DNA from 2 places in the Lysinibacillus parviboronicapiens genome. Region 1 is predicted to be linked to the other one. Evidence: riboswitches for the same ligand, from Rfam matches in the RefSeq annotation. Region 1 holds a riboswitch; the other holds the start of a gene.
What was found. Region 1 has a riboswitch for cyclic di-AMP ahead of C9J31_RS15420 (TrkH family potassium uptake protein). Riboswitches for the same ligand answer to the same signal wherever they lie in the genome.
Positions count from the first base shown of each region.

Region 1 (5,385 bases):
TGAAGTTGGCCTATCCTCTGGTGGTAGATTTCATCATCAGGGTCAAAGTGTTTTATATCTAGCTGAGGATGATGAACTTGCAATGATTGAAACTTTAGATAATCCAAATAATCCTTCTTTAATTTGGATTCAAAAGTACATTCAAGAATTAGAATTAACTGGGATATTGGATTTAAGAAATGATTGGGATACGTTAAGTGATGATCATAATGAAGTTATTCAAGCACTTTTAGCTTTCCGTTATATATTCGAAAAAGTTGAAGATAGATCTAGTAAATGGAGACCACAATATTTTTTAACTACTTTTATAGCTGATTGCGCGAGAGAAGCAGGATTTAATGGGATTTTATATACTTCAAGTCGTTCTTATGGAAACAACCTCGTCTTATTTAATCCAAATTCTACCGCTGTACATCCGATAGATAAGCCTAAAGTATTTATATATGAACCAAAGAAAAGTTTATTTGAAGATCCAGACGATTTAACTAGGTTTTTTTAAAGATGAAAGACCACTCGTTAGTGAGTGGTCCAGTCTAGTTCCTTGGTAGATGGTTTTAATTTAAGATTTTAAAAAATTTAAAGCAAAAGCTCATAATCTTTTTACTCACCTATTCCTGTACACACGCCTGCCTAATTTTAATTAGCCCCAATCTAGCCCCACTTAGCCCCAAAACAATACAATTTTATGCTTTACTTTGCATTATTAAAAATACATTTAGAAGGTATAAAGCTTTAAAATAAAGGGATTACAACCCAGTATCTATTGAGTTTGCAATGAAGTAAAACTACAGATTCAAATTATTAGTATTATGTGCATATAGAAGAAAGGGGTAGTTCGTGATGAACTACCCCTTTTTTATGCAAAGAATGATGCAGTCAATTTTAATAGATAATGTGTGCTTTTTATTCTATATTTGCAAATAAAGCGAGATCAGACTTATGTCCAATCATCACTAATAAATCTTCCTCTTCGATAATTTGTTCAGGAGATGGAGAAATGATGATTGTTCCTTTTCGCACGATGGCGATGGCACTAACATTGTATTTAGCCCGAATGTCCAAATCACGTAAGTTTTTTCCAGCCATCTTAGAAGGAATCATAATTTCTTCTACACTATATTCCTTAGACAATTCAATATAATTTAACATATTGGGAGAGAGGAGCTGATTAGCCACCCGTTCACCCATATCTCTCTCTGGGTAAATAATCCAGTCAGCTCCGACTTTGTCTAACACTTGCCCGTGTCTTTTTCCTAGAGCTTTTGCAATTACTTTTTTAATACCAAGTTCTTTGAGTAATGAAACGGTCAATATACTAGATTGCATATCGTTACCAATAGCGACGATGACACAATCAAAATTTGTAATTCCTATGGAGGTTAATGCCTTTTCTTCAGTGGTATCAGCTACGACTGCATGTGTCACAAAGAATTCAGCATCCTCGACCCTTTCTTCATTCACATCAATACCTAGAACTTCCTGTCCTGCTTCGTGTAATCTCCGTGCTACACTTGTTCCAAATCTTCCTAAACCGATTACAGCATATTGTTTTATGGTCATAATAGTCAGCTCCTTGCATGTAATTAACCAATCATGATATTTCCTTTTGGATGTCGATAAGCTTGTGATTTTCTCCGTTTTGTAATAGCGAAAGCAATGGTTAATGGCCCTAATCTACCTGCAAACATGGTAAATATGATGAGTATTCGACCAAATGGAGTTAGTTCAGGAGTTAACCCCATAGAAAGTCCAACTGTACCGAATGCTGAAGTTGCTTCAAATAAATACAGGATAAAGTTGTGACCTTGTTCTGTAATACTGAGTATTATGGTGACAAGTACAACAATCATCATCCCACACATGGTTACAGTCAGTGCTTTTAGAATCGTTTCAACTACAATTCTACGTCTAAATAAGACCACATCTTCTTTTCCTCTAATTTGTGACCAGAGCGTGGCAACTAAAACAGCAAAGGTTGTAATTTTAATTCCCCCTGCCGTAGAACCAGAACCTCCTCCGATAAACATGAGCAAAATTATTAAAAATAACGTGGAATGAGTTAAATCACCGATAGAAAGAGTATTTGATCCAGCCGTTCTTGGCGTAACTGCCTGGTAAAACGAACCTAATATTTTCCCCCATTCAGATAAAGGACCAATTGTCTTGTTATTATCGTATTCGAACAAGAAGATTAACAGTGTAGCTCCTACGGTTAAAACAGTCGTCGTAAACAAAACAATCTTCGAATGCACTGATAAACGTCGCGTATCGCGATATTCATACAATTCATTCATAACGATAAAGCCTAACCCACCAATGGTAATAAGGGCACAAATAGTCAAAACGACAAACGGGTCATCAACATAAGCAGTCAGACCTTGAAAACCTCCCATTAAATCAAAGCCAGCATTATTAAAGTTGGATATTGAGTGGAAGAAGCCGAAATAAATAGCTGTAGCTAATTCCATATCAAATGAAAAGCGAATGGATAAAATAATCCCACCCATTACTTCAATAACAACAGTGAAAATAATTATTCTCTTAACCAATTTTACAAGTCCAGCTATTGAGATGTTATTAAACGCCTCTTTTAACAGTAGTCTTTCTTTTAATGAAATCTTTTTTCCTAATAGTAAAAATAAAAATGTTGCAAATGTCATAAACCCTAAGCCACCTATTTGAATAAGGGCTAAAATAACTAACTCACCAAACGTAGAAAAAGTGTCACCGGTGTCTACAACGATTAGACCCGTTACACATGTTGCAGAGGTAGCTGTGAACAAAGCATTTAAAAATGACAGACCTTTTCCGTCTTCAGTAGCTATAGGAAGCATTAGTAAGAGTGCCCCGATAATAATAATCGTTGCAAAGCCTAGCACAAGAACTTTCGGCGGATTAAGAAAATCTTTAATTTTTTTCATGATGATCTCCTCATGAATGGACAGTAAAACACAGATATCCACTCTATAATCTGTAAACTTAATATTATTTATTTGTTTATAGGCATAAGAAAAAGACCATTGTCTATGTATGTTAGAGTGCTGGATAATTTAGGCGTCACAAATAAGCAATCTAAATACTGGTGGTCTTCATGACCTCCTTCGCTTTAGCCGACGAAGTTAGCTGACGGGTAGGATGGCGAAAGAGTTTCTCATCCCTTCTACAATTTGCAGAATTAACCCCAAAAAATTGGTTCCTCCGTTCCCAATACTGAGATTAGGCAGATATGAAATTGAATGAGATTATTCTACGCCCATTTTCTATTTTTTGTAAACCCCTTATTTTTAGGTAAAGCATATGTATTTATTGTTGTCCAAATGCTAACTATAAATTCTCGAAAATAATTCGAATTCTTTCTATTGACCATTATTAGACAATACGATATAATTCTTTAGTACACAACAGTTGGTTATTTGCCTATTTGTGTATTGACGTGTGTTCGGAGGGAGGGAAAGAGAGATGTCAAAAACTGTCGTTCGCAAAAACGAATCGCTTGAAGATGCTCTTCGCCGCTTCAAACGTACTGTATCAAAAAGTGGTACAATTCAAGAAGTTAGAAAGCGCGAGTTCTACGAAAAACCTAGCGTAAAACGTAAAAAGAAATCAGAAGCTGCACGTAAACGTAAGTGGTAATTTAATTTCCCATTAAAAATCCCTACGTTCATAACACGCAATTTTATGGTTCACTGAGCAGACAATGATATACCTGAAATTAATCATACTTATGGTTAATTTCAGGTATTTTACATGTTGCTCTATTTTGCGGTACATATTGCTGAAGCCGAATGAAGTCATCTTTGATTTCATTCGGCTTTTTATGTATCATATTCGAGCGTTTGCTAAGACTTTGAATGAAAAACCTTTAAAAGGTAATGAATCGCCGTAGCGCTTATGGTTCATTGCGGAAGTATTTTGGATATCGAAAGGAATTGGAAAACACCCCACAGAGTAAAGTTTCACTGTATAATAAAATGAAAGGAATTGTGAAACTTTTTACAAGGTCATTCGTATATAAGAAGAGAAGCATGTTAGAAGGGAGGGAAAAAGATGCGAAAAAGGAGGATCCTTAGCTATTTGATGGTCATATGGATGACTTTTTTGTTAGCGTTTCCATTGACATCTGCTTTTGCGAGTAGCAAGGTATACCATGTGCCTATTCATGATGAAGTCGAACGAGGACTTCACGCATTTTTAGAACGAGCATTTAAAGAGGCAGAGGATAATTATGCGGAAGCAATTATACTAGACATACATACGCCTGGTGGATTCGTCAATGCAGCAAGTGACATCGCCATGCTTATGGATGCCACATCGATTCGCACGATTGCTTACATTAATAAAGATGCGCATTCAGCAGGTGCTTTTTTAGCCTTGCATGCAGATGAAATCTATATGGTGCCAAATGGAACAATTGGAGCAGCGGCGGTCATTGACTCAGCAGGAAATGCGGCAGATTATAAGGCTCATAGTGCATGGCTAGCACAAATGCAAGCGGCAGCAGAAACGTCTAATCGTAATCCTAAATATGCCCTAGCAATGGCGGATTCATCTATTGATTTACCGGAATTCCGAGCAGGCGGCAAAAATTTATTAACATTATCGGCATCTGAGGCGCGGGAAGTAGGCTATTCCGAAGGTACTGTATCGAATTTTCAAGAACTACTAGCCGATACTAATTTAAAGGGTAGTGACATTGTATCAATTGAACCGACTTTTGCAGAAAAAATTGCTCGTTTTATTACAAATCCAATCATAGTACCAATTTTACTATCGATTGCAAGTTTAGGACTTGTCATGGAGCTGTATTCGCCAGGTTTCGGTGTTCCGGGTATAATGGGATTATCGTCTCTAGGGTTATTTTTCTTCGGTCATATGGTGGCAGGTTTTGCGGGCTATGAAACATTACTGTTGTTTATTGCTGGATTAGCACTTGTCATTGCGGAGTTTTTTGTCCCCGGAGGCATTGTTGGTATTTTAGGTGGTGTGCTTATATTACTTAGTTTGTTACTGGCTGGTGCAAACATGATGCAAATGGTTGTGGCAATTTTCATTGCACTCGTAGTAGCAATAATAGGAATGGTGATCCTGATGAAATTTTTCGGAAAAAAAATGCATGTTTTAAACAAGCTTGTCCTGATGGATGCGACAACAACGGAAGAAGGTTATGTGTCCAATGTTAATCGCATTGAGTTGCTTGGGAAGGTGGGGAAAACGATGACACCACTCCGTCCTTCAGGTACGATGCAATTTGGCAGTGAACGTATTGATGTAGTATCAGAAGGTGGCTACGTTGATGCAAGTAAGTATGTAGAAATCATTAAAGTAGAAGGCTCACGTGTTGTCGTGAGACCAACAAACAAAGAGATGGAGGAATTATAAATGGGA
Region 1 is NZ_CP073713.1:3,198,495-3,203,879, reverse strand. Features, by position in the region: gene C9J31_RS15430 (RES family NAD+ phosphorylase) at 1-499, shown strand, start outside; gene C9J31_RS15425 (potassium channel family protein) at 904-1,560, opposite strand; gene C9J31_RS15420 (TrkH family potassium uptake protein) at 1,584-2,921, opposite strand; cyclic di-AMP (ydaO/yuaA leader) riboswitch at 3,094-3,233, opposite strand; gene rpsU (30S ribosomal protein S21) at 3,460-3,633, shown strand; gene C9J31_RS15410 (NfeD family protein) at 4,048-5,379, shown strand; gene floA (flotillin-like protein FloA) at 5,380-5,385, shown strand, end outside.

Region 2 (5,385 bases), 1.9 Mb from region 1:
CGTTTCTTTCGCGATAAACCGCTAGGAGAAGCAGAGGCAATTTCACGTATCGAAGAGCTTTATAATGGACAAGTGGAGCATATTAAGAAAAGAGGAGAGAACTACGAAATAGTTTTTTTCCGAGGTGGTGCTACCTATGCTATTGAGTTGAATCAGCATACACAACAGGTAAGTAATTTAAAAATTAAAAAGCCCGCTAATAAACTGCTCACAGAGCAAGAAATTCGGCCAAGAGCATTAGCCCATACTCCTGGTGTGATAGACAGTGTAACCTTAACTGACACTACCTATATGGTGCAAATTAAGAAAGAAGATATGGTGAAAAAGCTTACGCTTGATGCTTATACTGGAAAGGTATTAACAGAGGTAGAGGTGCAGCAGGCGACAGAGCCTGATGAAGGAACAAGTGTAATTTCCAAGCAGCAGGCGATTCAAATTGCCTTACAGCAGCTAAATGGCGAAGTTGATTCGGTTGATTATGAGAAAACAGAAGATGGCGGTTATTACTTAGTGGAAATCGAAACCGACAAGGATGAGGCTGTTTTTCAAATACATGCAGTTTCTGGTAAAGTGTTGTCAGTTACTTGGGACAACGATCATTAAAGAGCTGATATAAAGAAAAAGGTCTTCTCATGAAATTCTAATCTTTCTCTTATTGTCCTATCATCTTTACTTGATAAGCTAAGGATAGATAAAACAAAGGAGAGATGGATATGAAAAAGATCGTTATAATTCCGGCAATAGTTGGTGTCCTTGGCATTGGTGCGGTAATTGGCTCGACATCTTTATTAACAGGGAATGCACAAGAGAAAAAGATTCTAACAATGCAAGAAATTGAGAAAAAGGCATTATCAGTAGTAAATGGTACGGTGTCAGACATCGAATTCGAAAAGAATCGTTACAATTCTGTATACGAAGTAGAGGTTCGCACTGAAACGGAAGAATATGACTTGAAATTCGATGCCGTTACAGGAAAGTTGTTGAAGCAAAAGAAAGAACGATTAGACAATGATGATTTAGATGACGATATGGGGGGAAATCTCCAAGCTACGACTAACACTACAGCAACTACAATAACAAAAGAGCAGGCAATAGAAAAAGCTTTAACGAAGGCAAAGGGTACAGTGACAAAAATCAAGATGGATGATGGCGTTTATGAAATTGAAATCGTAGACGGACAGCTTGAATATGAAATAGACATCAATGCTTTGACAGGCGAAATTGTGAGTTTTGAACAAGATATTGAAGATTAAAATCGGACAGCTACCTTAAAAGTGAGTGTATACTTTTAAGGTAGTTTTTTACGTTAAGAAGGGGATGGAAATCGTTCAGCCCTCTTTGTTGGCTAAGGTACTGATAAGCTATCTTAAAAAAATATACAATACCTATACTTTTCACCTTTACTTTTTCAATTGACAAGCGTAATATGACATCATTATAAAAGTTTCAAATTTCTAAATCGCTGAAGCAAATAGACGCGGGGGAACCAATTTCGTGGATTGTATAGGCAATCCTTGGGGTGAATCTCTTTATTACTGAAGAGTAGGGCTACTCATGGCCCGAATCCGACAGCTAACCCCGTAAGCGTTAAGAGCAGAAAAATTGAAGCTTGCAGACGAAAAAACGTCTACAAGTCGTATTTAGTGATGACTTGTAGACGTTTTTTATCTTCATTCAGCTATCGTGTTGTAGTATTGAAGCGGTAGCAAGCCTGTCTAAGCGAATATTGATTTAGAAACGAGAAACACACTCTATGAAACTAGAAGGTGTTTAGTATGGGATCTTCATTCAAACGTTATGTTATCGGAAAACCTTTAAAATCCGATGCACTCGGGGAACAAAAGCTTAGTAAAACAAAGGCGCTTGCTATCTTATCATCGGATGCGTTGTCATCTGTTGCGTACGGACCAGAGCAAATTTTATTAGTGCTCATGACAGTAAGTACGGTTGCATTTTGGTATTCTTTACCGATAGCATTCGGAGTAGCAGTGCTGCTCGTGGCACTCATCTTATCGTATCGTCAGGTTATTTTTGCCTATCCACATGGTGGTGGGGCATATGTCGTCTCTCGTGAAAATTTAGGTGTCAATGCAGGTCTTGTAGCAGGTGGTTCACTACTCGTGGATTATATATTAACAGTTGCTGTTAGTGTTTCTGCGGGAACGGATGCTATTACTTCGGCCTTCCCAAGCTTACATGCATATAACGTAGTCATTGCTGTGTTTTTTGTTATTTGTTTAACGCTTTTAAATCTACGAGGTGTTACAGAATCTGCATCCATTTTAGCTTACCCTGTATACCTATTTGTAGCAGTAATGCTGCTATTAATTGCAGTAGGGATTTATAATGTAGCAACAGGGCAAGTACCCGCAGATCTCCATCCAAAAATAGGTACACCAGTTGCGGGGATTAGCCTGTTTCTATTATTAAAGGCATTTGCTTCAGGTAGTTCTGCTCTGACAGGTGTAGAAGCAATTTCTAATGCCATACCAAATTTTAAAAATCCTGCTCCCACAAATGCAGCTAAAACTTTACTAGCAATGGGAGGCATTTTAGCGGTGCTATTTATTGGTATCGTGAGTCTAGCCTATTTCTATGGAGTGGTACCAAATGAACAGGCAACAGTGGTATCACAAATTGCAGAGGCGAGTGTTGGGCGCAATATGTTTTACTATATTGTGCAAGGAACAACTGCAATGATATTGGTGCTTGCTGCCAATACAGGTTATTCAGCTTTTCCGTTACTTGCGGTAAATTTATCGAAGGACGGCTTTATTCCAAGAATATTTCAAATTCGTGGGGATCGTCTTGGCTATTCGAATGGCATTTTGATGCTTGGGGCAGCAGCAATTGTGCTAATTATTTTGTTTGATGGGACAACAGAGCTTTTAATTCCACTTTATGCAGTGGGTGTTTTTATCCCGTTTACATTAGCCCAGACAGGTATGATTCGAAAATGGTGGCGTGAAAAGCCAAGTGGCTGGATGGCAAAATTTACTGTGAATACGATTGGTGCAGCGATTTCATTTATTGTTGCGATGATGTTTTTTGTGACAAAGTTAGCCCAAGTATGGCCAGTATTTATATTTTTACCAATTATTATTGGGCTGTTTCATCGCATTAAGCTACATTATGATGCAGTGGGAGAACAGCTCAGATTAGATCATGGAGCATTACCGAATGTAGAGGGCAATGTCTTTATTGTGCCAGTAGCGGGCATTACTAAAGTGGTAGAAAACTCATTGCATTATGCGCAGTCGCTAAAGGTAGAGAAAATTATTGCCTTCTATGTGGCATTCGATCAAGCAGATGCAAAAGCATTTGAAGAGAAATGGAAGGCTTGGAAACCAGATGTGCGACTTGTCACTTACTATTCGCAGTATCGTAGTATTACACAACCATTGAAAAAATTTATCGACAAGGTTGAACATCAATATGCGAAAACAGATTATCAAGTTACAGTTGTCATTCCACAATTTTTACCGAAAAAAGGTTGGCATCATATGTTACACAATCAATCGAGTCTATTAATTCGTACATCGCTGTTATTTCACAAAAATGTCGTCATTATGACAGTACCTTTCCATTTATCAAAATAATGACTAGCATGGTCGAAAATAGTCTGATATAATCAGAACATTGATGTGAAACACGAACGTTCACTGTCAAAAAGTGCAGGAATACCAGTTAATTCCGAAAATTTAAAATAATCCTATTATTAATATTCATATTGAATGTACAAAAGTGGATGTTTATAATAAGGACATTCTAACAGCTTAATACCATTTCACTCATATAATAGCGAGAATAGGGCTCGCGAGTTTCTACCGATTTACCGTAAATGAATCGACTATGGGTAGCAATGTTTTAGAAGACCTCCTACAAGTTGGTGAGCCGTTTTTCTAATTGTGTCGACGTTTTTGCGCTGAACGCTTTGCTCCACTCGTAGATGATTGGAATCAAAGTATTCAGCGTTTTTTCTATTATCAATAAGAAAGAAGGATTTAAGGAAATGAAGTTATTACATGACAAAATCATGCAAGAAGGTAAAGTTTTATCTTCATCTGTATTAAAAGTAGATTCGTTTTTAAATCATCAAATTGATCCACAGCTTATGAAGGAAATTGGACATGAGTTTGCAAATCGCTTCTCTGACCAAATTATTACGAAAGTACTGACGATCGAATCTTCAGGTATTGCACCTTCAGTCATGCTTGGGCTGGAAATCGGAGCTCCAGTTGTATTTGCTCGTAAACGGAAATCTCTAACACTATCAGATAATCTTTATTCTTCCGAAGTACACTCTTTCACAAAAAACGAAACAAATGATATTTCAGTATCACGTAATTTTTTAAACGCAGACGATAATGTCTTAATCGTTGACGACTTCCTTGCAAACGGTGAAGCGGTGAAAGGATTATTAGACATCGCATCCCAAGCAGGTGCAAATGTTGTCGGAGTAGGTATCGTTATTGAAAAAGGCTTCCAAGATGGCGGGAAATTATTACGACAACAAGGTATTCGCGTGGAATCTTTAGCAATTGTCAATTCTTTAGAAGATGGCAAAGTAACATTTGCGGAGGATCGCGCGTAATGAATAACTTTAAAGCAACGACACTAGCTATTCAACACTTACTTGCGATGTATGCCGGTGCCATTTTAGTGCCGCTGATTATTGGTGGGGCACTTGGCTTTGATGCTAAACAAATGACGTACTTAGTGGCGATAGACATTATGATGTGTGGTATCGCAACACTGTTACAAGTTTATTCTGGCAAGTTTATCGGTATTGGTTTACCAGTAGTACTGGGTTGTACGTTCACAGCGGTTAGTCCGATTATCGCAATAGGAACCAATCCTGAGCAAGGGATTACAGATATCTATGGTTCGATTATTGCATCTGGTTTAATCGTGGTAGTGATTGCAGGCTTTTTTGGTAAGCTAGTGAAATTCTTCCCACCAGTTGTAACCGGTTCTGTTGTATCGATTATTGGTATCTCATTATTGCCAGTTGCATTGAACAATATGGCGGGTGGACAAGGTGCACCAGATTTTGCATCTGGTTCCAATGTTGCTTTAGCGTTTATTACATTAGCTATTATTTTAGTGGTTTATCGTTTTTCAACAGGCTTCGTCCGTGCCATTTCGATTTTAATCGGATTAGTGGCGGGTACAGTCTTAGGTATATTCATGGGTAAAGTCGATTTTAGTCCTGTTTCCGATGCAGGTGTCTTGCACATGGTACAGCCATTTTACTTCGGCATGCCAACATTCGATGCAACCGCAATTCTTACAATGACGCTTGTAGCGATGGTTTCGCTAGTAGAATCATCAGGGGTTTATTTTGCACTTAGCGATATTTGCAATAAAAAACTAGATTCTAAA
Region 2 is NZ_CP073713.1:291,910-297,294, forward strand. Features, by position in the region: gene C9J31_RS01570 (PepSY domain-containing protein) at 1-603, shown strand, start outside; gene C9J31_RS01575 (PepSY domain-containing protein) at 714-1,253, shown strand; cyclic di-AMP (ydaO/yuaA leader) riboswitch at 1,451-1,601, shown strand; gene C9J31_RS01580 (APC family permease) at 1,776-3,599, shown strand; purine riboswitch at 3,772-3,873, shown strand; gene C9J31_RS01585 (xanthine phosphoribosyltransferase) at 4,013-4,594, shown strand; gene C9J31_RS01590 (nucleobase:cation symporter-2 family protein) at 4,594-5,385, shown strand, end outside.
Region 2: linked by a shared signal. The riboswitch ahead of C9J31_RS01580 (APC family permease) and the one ahead of C9J31_RS15420 (TrkH family potassium uptake protein) in region 1 are both predicted to bind cyclic di-AMP.